Regions from separate parts of the Methylophaga sp. UBA678 genome, predicted to be linked through region 3. Evidence: riboswitches for the same ligand, from Rfam matches in the RefSeq annotation. Region 3 holds a riboswitch; each other region holds the start of a gene.
The links. A riboswitch is a leader RNA that binds a small molecule or an ion and turns the genes downstream of it on or off. The one in region 3 is predicted to bind cyclic di-GMP.

Region 1 (5,562 bases), on a different contig from region 3:
GTCCCAAAATTGTCCCAAATGGGCATTTTAAGGATCTAACACTGAAACCAGAGTAATGTAACTTTTTGAAAAAAGGAAGGTTAAATGGCGTCCCCGGCAGGAGTCGAACCTGCGACCTTCCCCTTAGGAGGGGGACGCTCTATCCAGCTGAGCTACGGGGACATCGGGCTGGCATTATAACAGGATGCTCTTATAGCTAGCCAGCCGAGCGACCGGCAACTGAACGGCATCAACTCAACCTTAAAATCAAAGTTAAGTGAAAAAAAACTGCTCGATATTTGTCCACAAACACCTCTACCAACTTACCAATGCTCTGACGCTCAAACGCTCATTTCAATAACTCAAAACAGACAAATACCATCAGCACATCATTTTGATTCGTTAAAGATAGCTTTTTTGGTATTTATCTCAGCCTTACGGGTGATGAATGACAACAATTTCGCATTGATTGCCGATGTCGAGTTCGGCGGTATATAGTGATGAGGAGTATGCAGCAAGGAGTCTCACCTTGCAGTATGCGTTTTAATTTCAAAAAAACATCGCACCTATAAAGCACACCTAAAGCCCCATACCATGGGGCTTTCTGTTTTTTTCAGAAATGTCTAGTCTCTAATTAGTGTATATCGGCTTGCAGCCTAACTTTGTAACATCCTTGTATATATCCCAATACTGCGCTTTTTATAAGGACTTTGAACATGTCGGCCTGCTCATCAATGGCTTTACGCCCGTTATCTGCTGTTATCTTATTGGCCTTGTCATCCACAAGTTTTGGAGCCAGTTTTACGATTCAGGATGGTGAGACGGTCACAACCCAGCAAACCCTCAACGACAATGAAACCGGCACTATTGAAACAGGTGGCGAATTGAGCACTTCGGGCGTCACCGCTATTGATGCCCCCGGGGATAATGCCAATATCGAAAGTAATGGCTCTATCACAACCAGTGGCGATAATGCATACGGCATTTACTCACGCGGCAACAATGCCACCATCAGCAACAACGGGAACATCATTGGCAGCGGTAAAAATGCAGTTCGCATTTTGTCAACTGGCGATTACGCCACCATCAACAACAGTGGCAACATCTCCACCAGCGGAGCTGGCTCATACGGCATTTTGTCAGAAGGCAACAACACTACCAACAATAGCGGTAGCATTTCAACAACAGGTGAAAACGCTGATGGCATTTACTCAAATGGCACTGACGCCGCCATCAACAATAGCGGCAGTATTTCAACAACAGGTGAAAACGCTGATGGCATTAGGTCTACGGGCGACAATGCGACCATCAACAATAGCGGCAGTATTTCAACAACAGGTGAAAAATCTGATGGCATTTACTCAAATGGCACTGACGCCGCCATCAACAATAGCGGCAGTATTTCAACAACAGGTGAAAACGCTGATGGCATTAGGTCTACAGGAGACAATGCGACCATCAACAACAGCGGCCTGATTTCTGCCACCGGCCCGGATAGCTTAGCTATTTCCGGCGACCTTTCTTCGGATCGCAATACCACTGTCAACCTGCTATCTGGCTCACAAATTATTGGCGGGATTGATTTAGGCCAAAATGGCAGCGATAACGACACCGTCAATATCTACAGCGGCAGCGCCTCTGCCAATTTGTCTATTTTGAATACCGAGAATATCAATCTATTCACGCCGGGCGTGGTGGTGGGTGACACTGCCCGCGCTCAAGTGATCACGCTCGACCCGACAGGTGAATCCACCCGCGGGGTGGCGTTAGCCGGCATGACCTCATCCATCCACAATGTGATTGGGCAGCGTATGGCGCAGACCACACCACTGAAACAGGTACAGCTAGCGTCGCTTGAGTTATCTCCCGGTATGTATTTTGAAGAGCATAAACCGGTGGCTTGGGCGCAAGTCTTTGGTGGCAGGTTTGACCGTGATGCCGAAGGTGGCGCGATTGCTTATGACCATCACCATGTCGGCGTGAACTTCGGTTATGAGTGGGATATAAGTGGTCACCGTTCAGGCTTGATGGGTGGTGTTGTGCGAAGTAAGACAGATACCCAGACCGCGTCGTTTGAAACAGAAGCAGATAATTATTACATCGGCGTTTATGCCAACCGTAAAACCCATGGTCTTAATATCACAGGCTCACTGATTGCCGGTTACGGCGACCATGAAAATGACAGGCTTGTTGTCGATAACCTGAATGGTTTTGAAACAGCCAAGTCTGATTTTGATAGCTGGTTTATCAGCCCCGGCATCACTCTTGGTTCAGCCTTTAGCGTTAATGACCGTCTTGAGCTGCGCCCTTCTGTCAGTGTGAATTACAGCATGGCCTGGCTGGATGGTTACCGTGAATCGGGCACCACCAATTCTAATCTGAGTGTAGATGACCGCAAAGCCAAGGCATTAACTGCAAGAGCACAATTAGCGGCTGCTTATCAGTTTGATGAGGCTAGTGAATTTGAATTCCGAGTAGGCCTGAACTCACGTCATACCGATGATGACGATACCAAAGTCAGCATCGCCGGTAGTCAGTTCAAGTTTGCGACTGCCGGTGATGAAAGTGTCACAGGCGGGTTTGCCGGTGCCACATTACGCGTAGCGGATAACAACAACCTTAGCTTGGTGGCCGATATTGAGTATGGCGGTGACCGTGATGAAAATTATGCCGCCGGCAGTGTTAGTCTGGAATATGTGTTTTAACTTAACCATATATTTTCAATAAAAAAGCCCCAAAATGTTGGGGCTTTTTCATATCAACGCGCTATCCAGCTGAGCTACGAAGACATCGGGCTGGTATTATAACGGCGATTAGCCTTAAGCACGAAAACTGAATATTGTTTGCTTTTAATTCCCACCGAATCTGCAACGAAGTGTGAGCAATACAAATAAAAAAAGCCGCCAAAGAGTGACGGCTTTAATTTTAAATGCTGTGGAATGAGCTAAACAGCTGGCTTGGTTCTACGACGCAAGCCCATAAATCCTAGTAGTGCAGGTGCAAACATAAAAGCGGCGGCAGGGATTGGAACTTCAGACACGCTATTATAAGACATGTCCATGTAACGTACTCCAGCTGGGTCGTTATTGTCTCTAAAAGTAAGTCCTGCAAAAGCACCCAAGCCGGAGATAGAGTATTTGTAATACCCTTCCAGCATGCTGATTAGGACTGTGTTGATTAAACTACCATTATTTGAAAATAGATCTACAGTAACGTTGGATCCTGCAACAGAGCCTCCCATCACCCATGAAAAACTGTCGGCATTAAAATCAAACAATATCGACAATGGGCCCTGAAAACTTGAGGGTGTAAGCAGTGAATTGCCAGAATCACAACCAGGGCAACCTGGACTCCAGAATGCAACACTCATTGTTCCACTTGGTGTGAGTGACAATGGCCCTGTAGGGGAACCTGAAATTCCTGCCCCAGATGCAGTCTGACCTGTGAAAGTTTGTGAAAAACTTGCCCCATCAGCATCAATTAGAGTGGAAGAGGCAGCCCCACTCAAATCAATATCTACGGGAGCGGCAAAGGTAGGTAAAGAAAAAAATGAGAATATTATTGTAGCGATCATCTTATTCATCGGTGAACTCCTTAAAGGTATGCAACCCAGCCCTGATACCTGTCCTTATAAGCACAGCTGTGGTTTTCCGTCCCAGGCTCACGCCAAGTTTGGCATAATAAGAGAATGATTTAATCACTCAATCATTCTCACACTAGATCTTCATTAAAACTATTGTACTTCGGTACTAATTAATAAATTTTTGATATTAATTATCAGAGCTAATAATGGATTCTCCGCCCTATTTTTCTCATTGTAGACAGATAAATATTCAATGCTCTATCCAGCTGAGCTATCGGGGGGCAATGGTCGGGCATTATAACAGTGATAAGTTTGAAGCTCGAAAACCGTATGTTGTTTAGTTGCTAATCTGCAACGAAGTGTGAGCAATGCAAATAAAAAGCTGCCGTATTATCTCGGCTTTAATATTTAAACCTTGTTTATCAATTAGCTTCTTGTTAGTTAAGCTAGCTAAGCCCATGAAGCCAGGTCATGCAGCATAAGATAGCAAGGTAACAGTTGGTAGTATGCGTTCCACAACTGGTAGCGTGAGTCTGTAATATGTGTTTTTAGTCAACCCAAAATTAAAGCTGTTGACAATAAAATATAAAAAATTTGCCAATCTGCCACAACTATTTAGTCAACCTTAACCCTGCATAACGAAATCAACCTGTTCGTCTAAGTTATTATGAATTCAATCAGTTAGTGTAGTTGAGCATTTAGCATAGCTTAACGTCATCCTCATTCATCATAGTTATCACTCATCCATCTGGTGTAACATTCCTGTCGCATTTATAACAAGATTGAGCGAAAATGACTGGCTTACCGAGAAAAAGCGAAGCGGCAAACATACCTTCTATGGTGGATGGAAGGTTCTTATTAAAAACAATTAAGCACACTTTAAAAGGCGGTCTTTTGCTTCGCAAAGGTCACATCCCTCAAGCGGGTCATGTCGTGCCTGAAAACTTTCTTGGCGTTGGTGTCGCTGCATCTGATGATGCTCGCGTCGATGATTACATCATCAATCATCTACACGAACTTAATATCAAGTCAGTGCGTATTGATCTCAGTTACGGTGATGTGACTGGTAATGCAGGTAGATTACTCAGAAAACTCATCGCTGAAGATTTTGATGTGCTTCTTCATCTCGTTCAACCATTTGATCAAGCGCATCAGATGGAGACCAAGGACGCACAGGACACATGGCAACAATTTCTTATAGAAGTCTGTGAGCATTTTGGTTCAGATGTATCAGCAATAGAGATCGGTACGACGATCAATCGTAGAAGATGGGCTGGCTACAGTAAGCCAGGCTTTTTTGCCGCCTGGAAAATCGCTTACACTGAACTCAAAGCAAGAGGTATCACAATAGCCGGACCTAATATTTCTGATTTTGAGCCCTTTTATTCATTTGGACTCCTCGATGAATTAGGTAGCATGTCAATGTTGCCTGACATTCATACTAATAACCTATTTACAGAACGTGTTAGTGAGTCGGAGCGCTATGATCATCGTGTACTGGGCTTCAAGTGGGCAAAATTACTTAAATATAATTTAGTTAAAAAAGCTCGTTTAATGAGAAAGGCGGGAGATGAAAATGGCGTGTCACGATTTGTGTCACCCGCCGCCTTCTGGACACTACCCAGAATCGAGCGAGTTTTAGTTGAGAAAGAACAAAAACAAGCTGATTATCTGAGTCGATATTTTGTTTTACTCGCTGCATCAGGTTCGCTAGAGAAAGCATTTTGGGGACCTTTACTCTGCGCAAGAGAGGGGCTAATTGATGATGGTAGCGAACAATATCCTAAGCTTGAACGTATCACCCATTACGCCAGCGTGATTGGTCCATTAGAAAGCTTCCGTGCTCGTCCATCTTTCTATGCATTAAAACAAGTCATTGCCGCTATTTCCGGTGCTGAATACAAAGGCGCACTGGCAACGACAAAAAATATTGAAATACATGCCTTTAAAAAAGACGACTCCGTGGTGCACATCGCATGGACCATTAACGGTAAAGCTTG
Region 2 (5,562 bases), on a different contig from region 3:
GTGTTATTGACTCCCTCGACTGAGACCTTCTCTACGCTTTTATTAACTCTCAAATGCAGGCGTGACGATATTAATCTCCTGACCCTAACTATTCTGTATTAGAGAGATGGTTTGTCTTTAAACCGATCCCCCCAATAACTTTACCACTACGGTGGCGTCGGTGGTTGAGGCATAATTGGTGCCTTTTCGGCATCTTTCTGTTTTTTATCATCTGGATCGTCTGGTTGATATGTTCCTTCTGAGGGCTTTGGTGCCTCAGGCGTTTCTTCTGCTTCTTTTTCTTCTTCATCTGAGAGCTTCATCGATGTAGCGATAATACTTGAAAAGTTTGTTGTGTTTTCTGTGTTTATTTTTTGTAGTGTCATTGTATTTTTCCTTGAACTTGAATTAGTTAAAGAAGACTTCTCGCTATTACAAGAGTGAAACGACTTATTTGATAACTCTGAGTTGAGTAGAGTGATAATCACTAATGAATTATATTGCGGTAGACATACATTATTGTTGAAGAATTTTCTTTACCGCCGATGTCATTTTCACCCTAGCAAAATAGGACGCCTAACACAATTAACTGGGTTTACTATCAATAGATGCATCCTTGATTCAGAGTGAGATAAAACAGTGTGATTGAATCTGTGGCATCTGTTTACATACGGGTATAAGATGAACTTACCCAAATAAAATGCTGGGGGGGGTGAATGTGAAACGTAAAACATGCGTTTGTACTATTAAAGCTGTGTAGGTCGTCAGATGTGCCAGAGCAAATCTGACCAACCAGTTTACGTTGAAAGCGTTTTAGAACAGAAACTTAAACTGCTTTTTACGGCGAGCATTTTTTCTATCGCCATCAATGCCTCGCTAGGTTTGATACTGATTATTGTTCAACTCCCGGTGACGTCACTTTCGACCTCCTTGAGCTGGTACGGGGTGTTGGTGATTGTTTTGATCTCAAGATGTATTTTGTTGGTGTGCTGGCATAGAGATCATAACAAAGCAGAACTTAATCAGACTAGATGGCTACAGTACTTTCGTTTCAGTGTTTTGATGTCGGGCACCATCTGGGGAATAGGTGGCGTCATCCTGATGCCTCATGACAATATTGCCTATCAGGCATTTTTGTCATTTACCATTGGCGGGATAGCTTCGGGTGGTATGGCTTCACTCTCGGTGGACCGAAGATCGGTCGTGGCTTTTGTTCTTCCCACCATGGTTCCACATATTCTGATACTTTTTCTGCAAGGAGAACCGATAACATATGGTATGAGCGCCATGCTGGTGCTGTTTGTATTGTTTGTTTTTCTGGCGGCTAAAAAATCAGGCGAAACCTTCCTGGAAAATGCAAAGCTACGTATCAAAGCATTAGAAAGCGAATCACGTTTGCGAATGATGTTGGACTTTAGCCCCACTGCGGCATCCATTATTGATATCGACACACAAGAAGTGGTCTTTGCGAATAAAAGTTATGCCTCTTTAATCGAAAAGAAACATCAGGAAGCCATAGGCGTCACGCTTCGACGTTATTACGCGAATAAAGTTGAATATGATGATACGGTGAAGTTAATTGAGCATGGCCAGCATGTGAATAACCAGTTAGTTGAACTCTACTTCCCTGATAGCCAGCAATCAACGAAATGGGTTATCGCCTCCTATCTTCAAATTGAATATCACAGCAAACAAATGATTTTGGCATGGTTTTTCGATATTACAGATAGAAAAGTCATGGAAGAACACGCTCAGCATCTTGCTCATCACGATGCACTGACCGGGTTGCCAAATCGAATCTTGTTCAGAGAACGGCTGCATTTGGCGATGACAATGGCAGAACGGGATAAATACGCATTAGCCTTAATGTTTATCGATTTGGATGAATTCAAACCGATTAACGATACCTACGGACACGATGTGGGGGATGCGGTGTTGATTCAGTGTGCCGAACGAATCCGTGCTTGTCTCCGTAAACCGGATTCAGTCGCCAGACTGGGTGGTGATGAGTTTGTCGTGTTGCTGCATAAAGTCACTGATGAGCAGGCCGCCTTGCAAGTCGGCGAGAAAGTACTGGATTCTTTGCAAAGCCCCATGACATTTGAGGATTTAACTGTCAGCGTCGGAGCCAGTATTGGTGTGGCGCTCTATCCGGTGCATAGTACTGAAGAGGATGGACTATTAAATTGTGCTGACTTTGCTATGTACGATGCTAAAAGAAGTGGTCGCAACAGGGTGAGATTGTTTCAGAATGAGTATAACTAGCTTGTTGATAAGTTCGTTTATCAGCATAAAATTCAATCACTGGAATGCCATCGAGTTTTAGTGAGAGTTCAGACAATTAATGGGAATGCTTCTTAATAAATGAACTGACATACCACCAATAACCAAGCAAAAAAAAGCCCCCAAAAAATTTTTGGAGGCTTAAATGCTTGTTTTTTCTAGACTAGAAAGTTAACTAATCTTAATTACGCTATTTTTGCAGTTTTACGGCGTAATCCCATAAAACCAAGTAATGCTGGAGCAAATAAGAAGGCTGCCGCTGGAACTGGAACAGCACTAACTGATACAGCATCTAAGCTACCACCAAATGAGTCATCAAGACCATTGGCTGCGAAAGTCAAAATATCATTACCCACAGCATCGACTAAGAACGTGTAAACAACCCAGTCATGTTGAGCGCCACCGATAGCAGTAACGGTGTCAACCATCACACCATTCCAGAATATAGAAATAGCATTTGTATCAGCTGATTGGCTGATGCGACCAGAATAAGCAAATGATAACTCATAAGATGAGCCAGCCGTTGTTGCTAAAGTTTGTGTGATGCTGCTGTTGTGAGTCGTATCTAGCTCAACAAATTGATCACCATCAAAGGCTGTGCCTGCTGCGTTATCACGCACTTCTACACCGTCCTCACCTGCTTCCCAGTTGGTTAAATCACCATCATAAAGAATGGTCCATGAACCAGATTGAATATCAGGGTTTTCGAATGAGCCGTTTGATACTAAATTGACACCTGCAGCATGTGCTTGTGCAGATACCCCCAAAATAATTGCTAGACCAGCTAGTATTTTTTTCATTGCTATTTCCATAAAGTCATGCAACCCAGCCATCTTTCCAGAGGGGAAGACCTGTAGCTTTCCGTCCTTGGCTCACACCAAGTTTGGCTCTATTAAAAATAATGAAGCAACTGTAGTTTATGTTTTTGGAATTAAAATAAAAATTGTACTTTAGTACAGTATTGAGAGGAGAGAGTGGTTTTGAAGTAATTGTCCTGATTAGTGAATTTAAAGGCTTTTATTATTGAATCTGTCTAAATCTCATATCAGACGACGGTGAGTTGATAGCTGTTTTTATGTGCATCTAATCTCACATAATATTTTCCAACGCACTCCCTCACTAACAGGCATAATTTGCAGAACAATTTCATTTACCTGCGTAGGATTCTGCTTTGTTAAGTTATCGTCATTCATTCCATGCGGGTAATTTTGCTGATGTGCTGAAACATATCGTGTTGATCGAACTGCTTCAGCATATGGTGAAAAAAGAAAAAGCTTTTAGTTATATTGATACCCATTCCGGGGCGGGATTGTATCATTTACGTTCGGACCACGCTGAAAAAAATCAGGAATATCAAAAGGGTATTACAAAGATTGTTGGCTTAGATTGGCCCGAGCTACTGTCATATCAGACAGCAGTGAAAGCGGTGAATGCTGGCAATGAGCTGACGTTTTACCCTGGCTCACCACTGTTGGCAACACAGTATTTACGGTCTCAGGACCAAGCGTGGTGTTTTGAGATGCACCCAGAAGATAGTGTGTTTCTGGCAAATAATCTGCGCCCATTTAAGCAGGCACGTGTCAGAAGAGAAGATGGTCTGAAAGGTTTGCTGAGTTTGTTACCCCCAGATTCACGCAGAGCCTTAGTGTTGATTGACCCATCTTACGAGATCAAGTCCGATTATGATGACGTTTTTCAGACCGTGGTGAAAGCCCATAAAAAGTTTGCTACAGGAATGTATGCAATCTGGTATCCGGTGGTCGACAGAGCGCGTATTAACCGACTCGATAAACAGTTGATAAGCAGCGGCATCACGCATATACAACGCTATGAATTGGGGGTAGATGCCGATTCCTCCACACGCGGTATGACGTCATCGGGTATGTTTGTCATCAACCCACCCTGGCAGTTAATGGATACCATGACAGCATTACTACCCAAGTTAGTGAAAACGTTGGGCGAAAACGCCGGAGCGTTTTATCGTGCTGATATGCTGGTGGCGCAGTAGAAAAGACGTTCTTCATCAGTGCTTCAATTATGGTGATATATCGGATTTCGGCAAAGATCATAGCGCACGGTTTCTTTCGGTTCTGTCTTCAACTATTCTAGGGATAACAATTATTTAGCATGATCATGCGGATCATCGGTGGGATGGCTGACAAATTTTCAGTAATCAGCATCTCTGAAACAAAAAGTTTACGGAGTAATAACAGTGCAGAAAGTAGCCATTTTGCAGCATGCAGAGGGTGAATGGATTGGCTCGATGCAGGGTTGGTTTGCTGATAAAGCGTTTGAGTTGCATACATATCGCCTGGATTTTAATGAAGCATTACCGACCATTGATACCTTTGATTGGTTATTAATCATGGGTGGTCCGATGAGTGTGAATGATGAAGACACTTATCCATGGTTAGCTGCTGAGAAAAAGCTGATTAAAGAAGCGATTGAAGCTGGTAAAAAAGTGTTGGGCATTTGTCTGGGGGGGCAACTGATTGCCTGCGCAATGGGGGCGAAAGTGTACCAGAATGAACAGCAGGAAATTGGCTGGCATACGGTCACAAAGACCGATGATACTGCTACCTGGATGCCGGACTCGTTTAAACCATTAAGCTGGCATGGTGAGTGTTTTGAACTGCCTGTGAATGCGTTTCCCTTCGCCAGTAGCCTGATTACCCCTTATCAAGGCTTTCATTTAGGCAAATACGTGTGGGCATTACAGTTTCATTTAGAGGCAGAGCACGGTACGGTCGATGCGTTTTATGCTATCGAGAAGTCCTTGCCTGAAGGCGAATATGTGCAGAGTGAAGCGGAGTTATTTGATGACACGCCGTACCTGCAACAAAGCCGTGAAGCGATTTTTGCGTTATTACATCAGATGAATGATTAAACAAATGGTCTAGTGACGCCTTGCGTGACTAGACTGTTTCTACGACTTCAAACGTCATTCCCGCATGGATTTCACCATCACTCAGCACGTCGGCTCGTAAGCCACTTTTATGCACAAAGGCTCTCACCACGTCTTTTTTAGCTATCGAGTCATTACTTAATAACTTGCCAAGCGTAGCGCAGGGCTCACACAGCTCAACACCCTTAAAACGCACACCGCCAATCAGAAACTCTTTGCCGACAAGATCATTCAATCGGATGCCTTGGGTGATGACATTTCGTCGAGTATCGGCCAGTTGAATACGTTGCTGGTAGTTATTATTAAAAGCTTCGATTTCTTCCATTTCAATAAAGGTAATATTCTGCCCCGGCCACTGAGCACGATCAAAGTTACGGTCACCGACGATGCCTTTC
Region 3 (5,562 bases):
GCCTGCAATCGATTAGCACACTAAAAAATAGTGGTATCCCTGTTTCTGTTTTAATTGCCCCTGTCATTCCCGTTCTTACAGATACAGAGTTAGAAGCGATTATTGATGCTTCTGCAAAAGCAGGCGCTAGAAATATTGAATATATTTTTGTGAGATTACCAAGAGAAGTCAGCCCCCTCTTCAATGATTGGTTACACAGTCATTACCCAGATAAGGCTGAACATGTCATGAATCGCATAAAAGATTCCAGGAATGGCAAAACCAATGACCCACGGTTTGGTTTTAGACTTGAAGGTCAGGGGTTCTATGCGGATATGATCAAAAAACGATTCAACGTAGCGGTCAAAAAATACCCCATAAACCAATCTTCATTGGTTCTACGAACCGACTTATTTCACAAACCATCAAAGCAAATGGATTTGTTTTAGAAAAGAGCATCTTTATTAGACATAAAAAAGGGGAACCGAAGTTCCCCTTTCAATCTAACTAACAATTGTTAACTTGATTTTTGATTTCAAGTTTTATGCTGCTACTGCAGTTTTTCTACGCATGCCCAATAATCCTAATAAGGCTGGTGCGAATAAAAATAATGCAGCTGGTACAGGTACTGCAGATACTGATACATCATATTTCAAAATACTAGATGTAGCGTCGATAATATCAACAGCGTAGTACACACCAGCAGTTAAAAATGCTGTAAAGCTAAAGTCGCCAGTGATGTTGAAGTACTGTGTACTACCAGTGTAACCACCTGATGGACCTGTGATTTCACTGAATACAAGTACTGCACTATCAAGAGCAGTAAATGGGTTAAATGACCATTCAACCTTTACTGCAGTATCAGTGTCTGAGGTTAAATCGAAGCCTGAAGACCAACTGCTTGATTCACCTACAGTACCACCTGCTAAAACTGTACTGTTGTTGTTTACATCAACGCTTTGAGAAGCACCTGATGAACCAATTCCAGTCAAATTTAACGTAGCGGCATTAACACCAACCGAAAACAAAAGAGCTACAGCAAATAGCATCGCTTTTTTCATAATAAATTCCTATTTAATCTATGAAGCAATGCAACCCGGCCATCTCCAATTACATTAGAGATCCGTGGCTTTCCGACCCCGCCTCACGACGAGTTTGGCTTTATAAAAAACACATCACAAATAACTAATGATGTGACCATCTGAACTATTTCAGATGACTCGATGGTACAAATCACTGAATTTCAGAACCACACCAGTTAGTTAAATCTGGGATGTAACGCACAGCATTTGCTTGATCGCGTGATAATGATCACAAAAAAACTGTGAACTGGTTGTGAATTATTGCAAGAATTAACAATGAGACTTTCTATACACCGGGAATATGGAGTTGCACTATCAGCTTCATTGCGTTATCGCTAGATAGCAGCGAACGCATGTCACTTTACAAAAGTTAACTTTTGTAAAGAAAATACAAAACACGTTATTTTCTATCGCGTCTGGTTGGGTTAGAATTTCCTTGCTGGTAAAACCCAGCGCTCAATTTCAAAGCCAACCTTGGTGTGAGCCAAGCACGGAAAGCTACAGGTCTCAATTCTACTGATAAAAATGAGATGGCTGAGTTGCATTTTCACTTTGCGAATAAGGAAAATGGCATGAAAAAAACGTTACAAAACCTTCTCTTGGGTGGCTTCATTCTTGGAGCAATATCCACAACAGCTATGGCTGCACCTCAGCCCGTTGATTTGTCTTCATGGAAGGCAAATGGTAACGGTAACTGGGTATTACAGTCGGGTAATAATGCTGTTCAACAAGGAATCAACGGTACTCCAACCGTCTTTCACAACAATAAAAATAGCCAGGGCACGGCATTATCAGGTCAGATAACAGTAAAGACGACTGCTGACGATGATTATATCGGGTTTGTCTTGGGTTATAACAATAACGATCTAACCAACTCATCTGCTGATTATTTACTCATCGACTGGAAACAAGGAGATCAAACCTATTACGGTGCTGGTCAAAAAGGCCTGGCCATCTCACAGGTCAGCGGCGTATTAGGTGATAACTCTGGTGCATGGGCTCATGATCCAAGCAAAAATGTGACCGAATTAGCCCGTGCAACTAACTTGGGCGATACAGGTTGGCTGGATAATACAACATATGACTTTGATATTACCTTTACATCCTCTTTAGTTGAAGTTTTTGTCAATGGTATAAAAGAGTTAAGTATTACTGGTGCATTCAGTAATGGTTCTTTTGGTTTTTATAACTACAGCCAACAGAGTGTGCTTTATGCTGGAATTGAAGAAGTTGATGTACCATCTGCAGTTCCCGTACCTGGTGCATTATTGATGTTTGCTCCTGCTCTATTAGGATTTATCGGCTTGCGCCGTAAGGCAAAATAAAGTTCAGCAATAAAAAAAGCCGTGGTCTTTTTTGTACCACGGCTTTTTCACAATACTCAATATCTTGTCAGATAATTGAAGTGTCTCAGAAAAGTTTAAATTTCCCTAGCTAGAGCACGTTTTTTCTACGTAGACCAAGGAACCCTAACAGAGCTGGGGCTAAAAGAAAAAATGCTGCAGGAACAGGGACTTCAGAAACTGATTGCAATGATACGTCATATTTAAAGACGTTTCGATTACCATTCAGCAAATTAACAGAGGCAACTGTGCCTGCGTAAATCAAACCTGTAAACCTGAAATCACCTGAAATATCAAACAACTGAACTGGATCAACCCCATTATCAAAAGAAATGGTGGCTTCTGTCAGCGCAGCTACAGGATTAAATGACCACTCAATAATGGTAGAGGTATCTTCTGTTGTAGTCACATCGTAAGTTGAACTCCACGGCTCGTCACCGTTAGTGACGGTACCACTACCTAACACCGTGCTTCCTGTATCTACTGAGGTGGTCTGAGTGGCATTAGTTGACCCTGTTGGATTGATGGTGAGTGTGGCAGCATTAGCTGACACTGTGGCAAATAAAGCAATTGCAAATAGCATCGCTTGTTTCATATCATAAACTCCTTGATTTGTTACAAAGCAATGCAGCCCAGCCATCTCGTTCTTCATCAAGATCTGTAGCTTTCCGTCCTCGCCTCGCGACGAGTTTGGCTATGACAGCCCATCACGAACGTGTTGAGCCGAACATACCCGCTATGAATGTAAATCAATACCTTCTTAACGGGTACCAACAACAAATAGTTTGTTGTTGCTTCTACCCTAACATTGATAGATCTCAAGTTAAAGGGTGCGCATTTCGGCTTTTCTACTTAAAGATCCGTTTCTTTATTTCAATGGCGACTATCAGTGTTGCTGACTTTCAATCAATATCAACTTTTTTTGATTGTCGGACTGAAGCCAGAGCAGCACAAATAGCAGCACAATTATTTCTTGCATCTGTCATCGTGAGCTTGGGAGCCTTATTTTGCAGTATGCACTCAGAGAAATGCTCTATTTCCAGATTGAAATGATTGGCCTTTGGAATAGAGACGGTTTGTTCTTCCTCATCATTCCACCAGCTAATTGTGGCCTCTTCCGTTTCCGGTTGCCAAACGGTATGACATTTAATACCGCCTTTAGTCCCGATGATTTCATACTCGCTGCGTCTGGCATGCTCAAAACTCATTTCAAAATGAGCAAACTTACCATCCGTAAAATCAAATACACCACTCAAGCTGACATCCGCTCCACTGTCATTGAGCTTGGCCATCGCCATGGCTGCAACAGGCTCGTTATCAAACCATAGTCTTGCTGTATGAATAGCATAAGGACCAATATCCCACATGGCGCCACCACCATCGTTTATATCGCGATTGATCCTATACAGTCGAGCGGGTTTCATTGGAAAGGCAAACGCCGTTTTCATCGTGCGCACATCACCAATCTTGCCATCATCAATCAACTGTTTTACATAATCATGTTGGGGATGGAAGATATACATAAAGCCCTCCATCACCGTGACATTGTTTGCTTTCGCAGCTGCTTCAATCGCATCAATATCCGCCACCGTTAGTGCCATCGGTTTTTCAATCAACACGTGTTTACCGTGGTTTATGGCTTTCAAAGCCCATTCCGCATGCTCTTCATTCGACATGGGTAAATAGATAGCATCGATCTGTGAATGAGAAAGCAGTGCTTCAGGATCGTCCAAAGTCTCTACCTCAGTTTGTTCTGGCGCTAGTTTTTGCAAAACTTCTGCTGCAGCACCAGGACGACGACTAGCAATGGCGACCAATTTCGCATTAGCTGCTTCAACAATAGCGGGCAGTAATTTTTCGTTTACACGAGCAGCACCTAAAATTCCCCAGCGTAATTGTTTTTCAGCCATGTGTTTATATCCTTTTGATTCGAGTAAGTTACTAACATCATATCGACTCACCTTCACAATTCCAAACTGATAAAACCTCATGTTTCATAGTGTTTTTATCTCATAGCGATTGTCTTATGCTAGTTAACCTGTAAATAAAAATAATGGATTAAGGAGCAAGTATGACAATCGAAGTTGGACAGAAAATTCCCGCGGCGACACTCTCAGAATGTGTAGACTTTTCAGCAAGCAGTGGCTGCCCTGTTAACCCTCAACCACAAAATGTGCAATCACTCACAGAAGGCAAAACCATCGTTCTTTTTGGTGTACCTGGTGCATTTACTCCGCTTTGCTCTGAGGAGCATTTACCTGGTTTTATACGCCTTGCAGATGACATCAAAGCAGCAGGAGCAGATGAAATCTGGTGTATGGCCGTGAATGATGCCTTTGTCATGGGGGCGTGGGGTAGACAAGTCAACAATGAAGGTAAAGTTAGAATGTTGGCTGATGGTAGTGCTGAACTGACCAAGGCTATGGGCTTAGACCGTGACTTAACGGCCGGTGGCATGGGCGTACGCTGCTATCGTTTTGCCTGCATTCTGAAAGATGGCGAAGTGACATATATTGGTGTTGAAGGCTCGGGTGAGTTTGGTAAATCCAAAGCAGAAACCATTCTGGAAGAACTCAAAAAAGGCTAATGTCTTAGACTCTGAGTACATGGGGGAGCTCAACTCCTCCATGTACCATCATGTCATCACGCCAATGAAAAATAGTTTTAACGCCAGTGTTCTTCTACTTCACTTTCTCCACCAATAAAAATAGCGGAGGCGATATCACTGAAAATTCCGTGCTCAACAATACCGGGAATCGTATCTAAAATCATCGTCAATTCTAGACTATCCATATCCTTAAACTGCATATCCAGCACCAGACTACCACTTGCCGTGACAGCAACATTATCACCTGATGCATTTAGCCTGAGCTGCCCTTCTCCGCCCTGATGTTTTAGCTGGGTTAACACTAAACGCCATGCTTGCGGCATCACTTCAACTGGAATAGGAAAATTATCTCCAATATGTTCAACCAGTTTTGATTCATCTACTAATACAAAGAACTGATCAGCCGCAGAGGCCAATAACTTTTCATTCACCAAATCCTGACCGCGCCCTTTCAATAAGGTGAGATCCGGCGTGACCTCATCTGCACCATCAACATAGATATCTAGTGAATCAAGATCCGCTATCGATACGACAGGTAAACCCGCCTCAC
Region 4 (5,562 bases), on a different contig from region 3:
TGGTGACTGTTGAACGAACTAGATCACTGGGAATTTCTTGTGACTCAATCAGTATTGTGCCTTGAGATTTATAAGTAGCCGGTAGAGAGAAAACCACCACTACAGTTGCAATGGCTAACAGCACAGCGGGAAAAATAACCCAATATTTTCTGCGCCAGAGAATATTGAGATAGTCCCCTAAGCCCTTTACTTCTTCTTCCATTTATTATTGCTCTTTGCTGTGATTTAGCGAGAAAAACGAATACCATTCCAATTGTAATCGATGTTGAATGTGAGTGCATTGCCATCTACATTCTTTCCGTCTGATTCATCGACACTTCGATACCTGTATCCAAAAACAAGGGACCAGTCTTCATCTAACTTCCAAGATAAACTAGGTGAAAAATCAAAATATTTTGTTTCTGTGCTATCTAAATCATCAGCACTACTATATTTACGATAGCTCGCAGATAAGTTACCTGTAAGCTTTTCTGTGAAGTTTCTACGATAAGTAATGGTGTAGGCATCTTGCTCATTGACATCCCCCTCACTTGAAGGTGTTAATGATCTACTTGCAGATAAGGTATAACTATTCAGCTCATCTTCTCGGGTTGTGCTGACTGAGTAATCTAACCCTGTACTTTGGTCTGATGTTTCTGGACCTATTACCGGGCTATTTACACTATCCAGATAACGTGCACCCAGTAAGCCATTGACCGACCAAAGTTCAGACAGTTGATATTCACTAGTCAAACCCAGTGAATAGGAATCATATTGATTATCGAGCCTATCTGATTCAGCTTGATAATTAACGTAGGTAAACGATAAGCCACCATTTAATCTTTCTGTGTATTGATGCTGCCAAGCTAAGTTCAAACTAGCTGTTTCATTATCTGTGAGGTTAGATGACGATCCAAGAATTGAGTTATTGTTGCTTGAGTCATCAGATTGCTTACGCGTTTGATAAGATAAACTCGTGCTTATGGTATCTAGCTCAGTTAGCCTGTAACTAAATGATGGTGAGATACTCTTTGTAATCGTTGTAGAAATATTACTGAAGTCAGCTGTATCCTCTTCAGCAATATCCCGTGACTCACGTTCAGCATAGTCTAATTTCAGTCCGTAAGTACTTCGCTCAGTGGCATAAGTCGTATTAAAACTCGCAAATGGATTTTCTTTATCAAGTTCTTTTAAGTCTTGATATCGACTAATTCTATACCCGAGACGTATTTCAGATGTCGAGTTCTCTAATGAGCGAGTTAGTGAAAGGGTTGGATCAATGTTCAAGCTAAAGTCATCTAACTCATCTTCTCGTAGTAGTTCATTATCATCGTATTTAAATTTAGGATCTGCCTGAGCATTAAATACCCATTCAGCTGCCGACGCAGTGTTGCTTAGTAACATAGGCAACAGTAGCGGAATATATTTTATCATTGACACGCTTCTCAGCTATTATTCTGCTTAAGGTACGATGATGACGTCACCGCTTTCTAGTGTGATATTGGTATTCAGTGCTTTACCTTTTTTTATTTCAGCATATTTCACCGGTAAGACTTGTTGAGTTGTGCCGTCTCTTCGTAGCACGATAATGTTATTTTCTTCTGCATATGGAGATAATCCACCAGCTAAGCTTAAAGCCTGCATAGCATCCAGAGGTTGATTCATTACAAACGAACCTGGATTTAGGACTTTGCCCAGAATGTGTACCCTATTACCTTCAACGCTAGTAACAGAGAGTGTGACAACAGGATCAGCTAAGTATTCACTGAGTTTTTTGGTTAATTCTTCTTCGACGTCAGCTACTGTTTTATCTTTAGCAACAATTTCACCGGCTAGTGGGAAAGTAATAATACCGTCTGGCAGCACGACGGCTTGTTTTTGTAACGCTTCCTCATTCCATACTGAAATATCTAGGATATCGCCCGAATTTAATAGATAACGCTGGTCTGCAAAGACGCTTGAGGAAAATAGGGAAGTGAGAATCAAAAAGAAGAAAATGAAGCGTTTTGACATGAGGGAAAATCCTTATCTATAAATGACATTCAAATTTGATATTAACACTCTATTTTTCAAAAAAAAAGGGAGCTTTTGCTCCCTTTCATTTTGTTACAGTAAGTTACTGTTAATATGAATCTTAATTCTTATGCAGCAACTGCTGATTTTCTTCTAAGCCCTAAGAAGCCTAATAAAGCAGGGGCAAACAAGAATAATGCTGCTGGTACTGGTACGGCAGATACTGACACATCATATTTTAGGATGTTAGAAGATGCATCAATAATATCTAAACCATAAACAACGCCAGCTGTTAAAAATGCTGTGAAACTAAAGTCGCCAGTAATATCAAAAGTTTGTGCGCCAGGTAAATAATCTCCACCTAAATCTAACTCACCAAATACTAATGTAGCCCCTGTTAAAGCTGCGAACGGGTTGAAAGACCATTCCACTTTGACTGCGGTGTTGTCATCTGATGAAAGATCAAACAGTGAAGACCAACTTGTCACTTCACCAACTGTTCCACCAGCTAATACAGTACTGTTATTATTGACATCAACTGACTGTGTTGCGCCACTTGACCCTACACCAGTAAGAGTCAATGTTGCAGCATTAACACTGACCGAAAACAAAAGAGCTACAAAAAATAGCATCGCTTTTTTCATAATAAACTTCCTTATGCATAAGTTAATAAACAAGCAATGCAACCCAGCCATCTTTATACACAAAGATCTGTGGCTTTCCGACCCCGCCTCGCGGCGAGTTTGGCTTTAAATCAATTATCAAATTGTTAGTTTGATAATTACCTATCTGACTTTTCAGATGGTTTCATCTTACGAGTCCAATCGAGTTCGTGTCTATTGTACCTTGGTACAATGTCTATGATTAATTTTCGTGCTTAATAAAATACTATATTGAAGGATAATATAATTCCAATAAAAAAGGGAGCTTAAGCTCCCTTTTTTAATTTTGTGTAACTTTTACTTACGCTGCAACAGCTGTTTTTCTACGCATACCCAAAAAGCCTAATAAGGCAGGGGCAAACAAGAATAATGCAGCTGGAACAGGTACTGCAGATACTGATACGTCATATTTAACCACACCTGAAGTCGCATCAATGATTTTTAAGATGTAGTTTGTGCCAGCAGTCAGCATAGCAGTGAAACTGAAGTCATCGGTAATTGCATATGACACTGTGTCACCCAATGTACCGAATACTAATGTGGCACCAGTAATCGCTGGATTAAATGACCATGCAATCACAACTGGTGTAGCTTCGTCAGTTGATAATGCAAACTCAGAACTCCAAGTACCAGCAGTAGAAACTGTACCACTACCTAATACAACTGAACCAGATGTGACATCAGCACTTTGACTTGCGACAGATGAACTTACTTCAGACAGAGATAACGTCGCGGCGTTAACACTTACTGAAAACAATAAAGCTACGACAAATAGCATCGCTTTTTTCATAATAAACTTCCTTATGCATAAGTTGAAAAAACAAGCAATGCAACCCAGCCATCTTTAAAAGTTTAAAGATCTGTGGCTTTCCGACCCCGCCTCACAGCGAGTTTGGCTTTAATTACACAACATCTAACCCGCTGACGTTGTGTAAGATCATATGATTAAGATCTTGCTACAAAGCCATCACCGTTGATGTCTATTGTTCTGATTGCTATTGAAAATAATGACGATAACAAGTGTTATCTGGCATCGATGATTGATGCATCTATTTCAATAGTAGTTATATGATACCGTGTCTCATTGCAGGCAACAAGTTTATTTTCCTAAGTAAAACTACTGATACTCAGTCGGGAATTCAATAGGCATTTTTACCCACAAACCCTTTGAATATCGTTAAGAAAATAATCTCAATATCTAATAACAATGACCAGTTCTGGATATATTTTAAATCGTAATGCACGCGACCTTGCATTTTGTCCAAGGTATCAGTTTCCCCCCTAAAGCCATTTATCTGGGCTAAGCCCGTAATACCTGGTTTGACTTTATGTCTCAACATATACCCTTGAATCTGAGCGCGGTATTGTTCGTTATGTGCTACAGCATGAGGCCGTGGGCCTACAATGGACATGCTTCCGCCCAATGAATTAAAGAATTGAGGTAACTCATCCAATGATGTTCTTCTCAAAAAACCGCCAAATGGTGTGATACGGCTATCATTCTTTTGTGCCTGTGTGACAGTATCTCCATCTTCTGTTACCGTCATCGTGCGGAATTTCCAGACTTTAATTTTTTCACCATCCATGCCATAGCGTGTTTGCTTGAAAAACACAGGGCCCTTAGATGTCAATTTAACCCCTGCGGCAATCACCATCATAGGAATAGCGATCATCGTCAGAATAAGGCTGCTTAGGATAATATCTTCCAGCCGTTTAAGGATACTGTCGATACCAGCAAAAGGGGTTTCATAGACTGAAATGGCGGTAATTCCTTGGTAATCAACCCACCTGGAATTAAGCAAGTTAAATGTGAATAAGTCCGGAACAAGATATACAGAAGCCGTACTATCGGCTAATAGCTCAGTAATGTGTCTGATTCTATGCTCAGCAGACATAGCCAAGGTGATGTAAACAGTATCCACCTTCCCTGCCTTACAATCTTCAATGAGTTGATTGAAATCACCTGCTTTATTATTTGTTACGACCAGATTAGGTTCTGTTTCTACCCGTTTTTGTGACCGGTCATCATAGTATCCAACCAGTCTAAATCCAGACCAATCCATTTCGTTAAATGCACGTTCTAAGCGCTTACCTAGCGTTGTTTCACCGACAATAGCCACATTTCTGGTATTTACACCTCGAGCTCGAAGAATAGCCAATGACGTTCTTACAATGGCATGCCAGGAAATTAACTCTATAGGTGTCAGTAAAAACCATAAGAAGACAAAGCTATCGAGGTAGGTGCCAGAATGGATAAAGAAGATATCAATCATGACCAGAATGAAAACACTGGTAAACCATGAAAACATGACGGCAGAGACTTCTTCTCTTAACGCCGTGCCTCGCCACGAGCGGTAGGCATCTTGTGACTCAGCAAAGAAGTTAAACAATACAATAGCGAACAGAAGACTCCAGATGTAAAGTACATCCCAGGTCGCATGGAAAATATCGAATAATGCTAAAAACGTTAGCAGGATAATACCGCTATCAATCAGTCTTGATATGGCATTAATTTTTGCATCGTATTGTCTGATCCTGCCCTGAGCCATCTGTGCTAATTTATCCTATCGTTTTTTAGTCTTTTGATTATAAGTATAAATGACTTTGTATTAGTTGATATTGCTACTGTAATAGTCCTGAACAGTAGAAATTAGTCTTGCAAGCTCAGTTTCTTGTAATAAGTTTATGCCTGCTGCTGCTTTTCTGCCGCCACCTGTGTCGAACTGACCTGCAATAAAATCTGCTCCTTCCTGACGTATTTTAGGCGCTCTGATACTCACGACATAAGCGGCTGAATCAGGTATTTCTGTAAGAATTAAATGTGCTCGAGAAGGAAACTGGTTACTCAAGTAGTTGCTGTAGGTCCCGCTAATACGTCTCGCCCATTTATCGTCAGGTAGGGTAATAA

Region 1: it holds a riboswitch for cyclic di-GMP, as region 3 does, so the genes downstream of both, B3014_RS10490 (hypothetical protein) here and B3014_RS07675 (PEP-CTERM sorting domain-containing protein) in region 3, are expected to answer to the same signal.
Region 2: it holds a riboswitch for cyclic di-GMP, as region 3 does, so the genes downstream of both, B3014_RS11505 (DUF642 domain-containing protein) here and B3014_RS07675 (PEP-CTERM sorting domain-containing protein) in region 3, are expected to answer to the same signal.
Region 4: it holds a riboswitch for cyclic di-GMP, as region 3 does, so the genes downstream of both, B3014_RS00450 (hypothetical protein) here and B3014_RS07675 (PEP-CTERM sorting domain-containing protein) in region 3, are expected to answer to the same signal.

What each region holds. Positions count from the first base shown of each region.
Region 1 covers NZ_DBNG01000019.1:35,646-41,207, reverse strand. Annotated here, with positions in the region: tRNA gene B3014_RS10500 (tRNA-Arg) at 86-162, opposite strand; gene B3014_RS10495 (autotransporter outer membrane beta-barrel domain-containing protein) at 696-2,684, shown strand; gene B3014_RS10490 (hypothetical protein) at 2,924-3,562, opposite strand; cyclic di-GMP riboswitch class I at 3,580-3,666, opposite strand; gene B3014_RS10485 (lipopolysaccharide kinase InaA family protein) at 4,355-5,562, shown strand, end outside.
Region 2 covers NZ_DBNG01000022.1:18,815-24,376, reverse strand. Annotated here, with positions in the region: gene B3014_RS11515 (hypothetical protein) at 147-365, opposite strand; gene B3014_RS11510 (diguanylate cyclase domain-containing protein) at 748-2,244, shown strand; gene B3014_RS11505 (DUF642 domain-containing protein) at 2,448-3,062, opposite strand; cyclic di-GMP riboswitch class I at 3,079-3,160, opposite strand; gene B3014_RS11500 (23S rRNA (adenine(2030)-N(6))-methyltransferase RlmJ) at 3,434-4,270, shown strand; gene B3014_RS11495 (type 1 glutamine amidotransferase) at 4,475-5,149, shown strand; gene B3014_RS11490 (MOSC domain-containing protein) at 5,178-5,562, opposite strand, start outside.
Region 3 covers NZ_DBNG01000012.1:187,713-193,274, reverse strand. Annotated here, with positions in the region: gene B3014_RS07685 (PA0069 family radical SAM protein) at 1-428, shown strand, start outside; gene B3014_RS07680 (hypothetical protein) at 522-1,040, opposite strand; cyclic di-GMP riboswitch class I at 1,067-1,149, opposite strand; cyclic di-GMP riboswitch class I at 1,519-1,608, shown strand; gene B3014_RS07675 (PEP-CTERM sorting domain-containing protein) at 1,634-2,386, shown strand; gene B3014_RS07670 (hypothetical protein) at 2,496-2,999, opposite strand; cyclic di-GMP riboswitch class I at 3,028-3,109, opposite strand; gene B3014_RS07665 (Gfo/Idh/MocA family protein) at 3,307-4,314, opposite strand; gene B3014_RS07660 (peroxiredoxin) at 4,476-4,991, shown strand; gene rpiA (ribose-5-phosphate isomerase RpiA) at 5,069-5,562, opposite strand, start outside.
Region 4 covers NZ_DBNG01000002.1:37,012-42,573, forward strand. Annotated here, with positions in the region: gene B3014_RS00430 (Wzz/FepE/Etk N-terminal domain-containing protein) at 1-202, opposite strand, end outside; gene B3014_RS00435 (hypothetical protein) at 226-1,413, opposite strand; gene B3014_RS00440 (polysaccharide biosynthesis/export family protein) at 1,441-1,992, opposite strand; gene B3014_RS00445 (hypothetical protein) at 2,121-2,636, opposite strand; cyclic di-GMP riboswitch class I at 2,671-2,750, opposite strand; gene B3014_RS00450 (hypothetical protein) at 2,956-3,444, opposite strand; cyclic di-GMP riboswitch class I at 3,480-3,561, opposite strand; gene B3014_RS00455 (undecaprenyl-phosphate glucose phosphotransferase) at 3,794-5,203, opposite strand; gene B3014_RS00460 (DHH family phosphoesterase) at 5,264-5,562, opposite strand, start outside.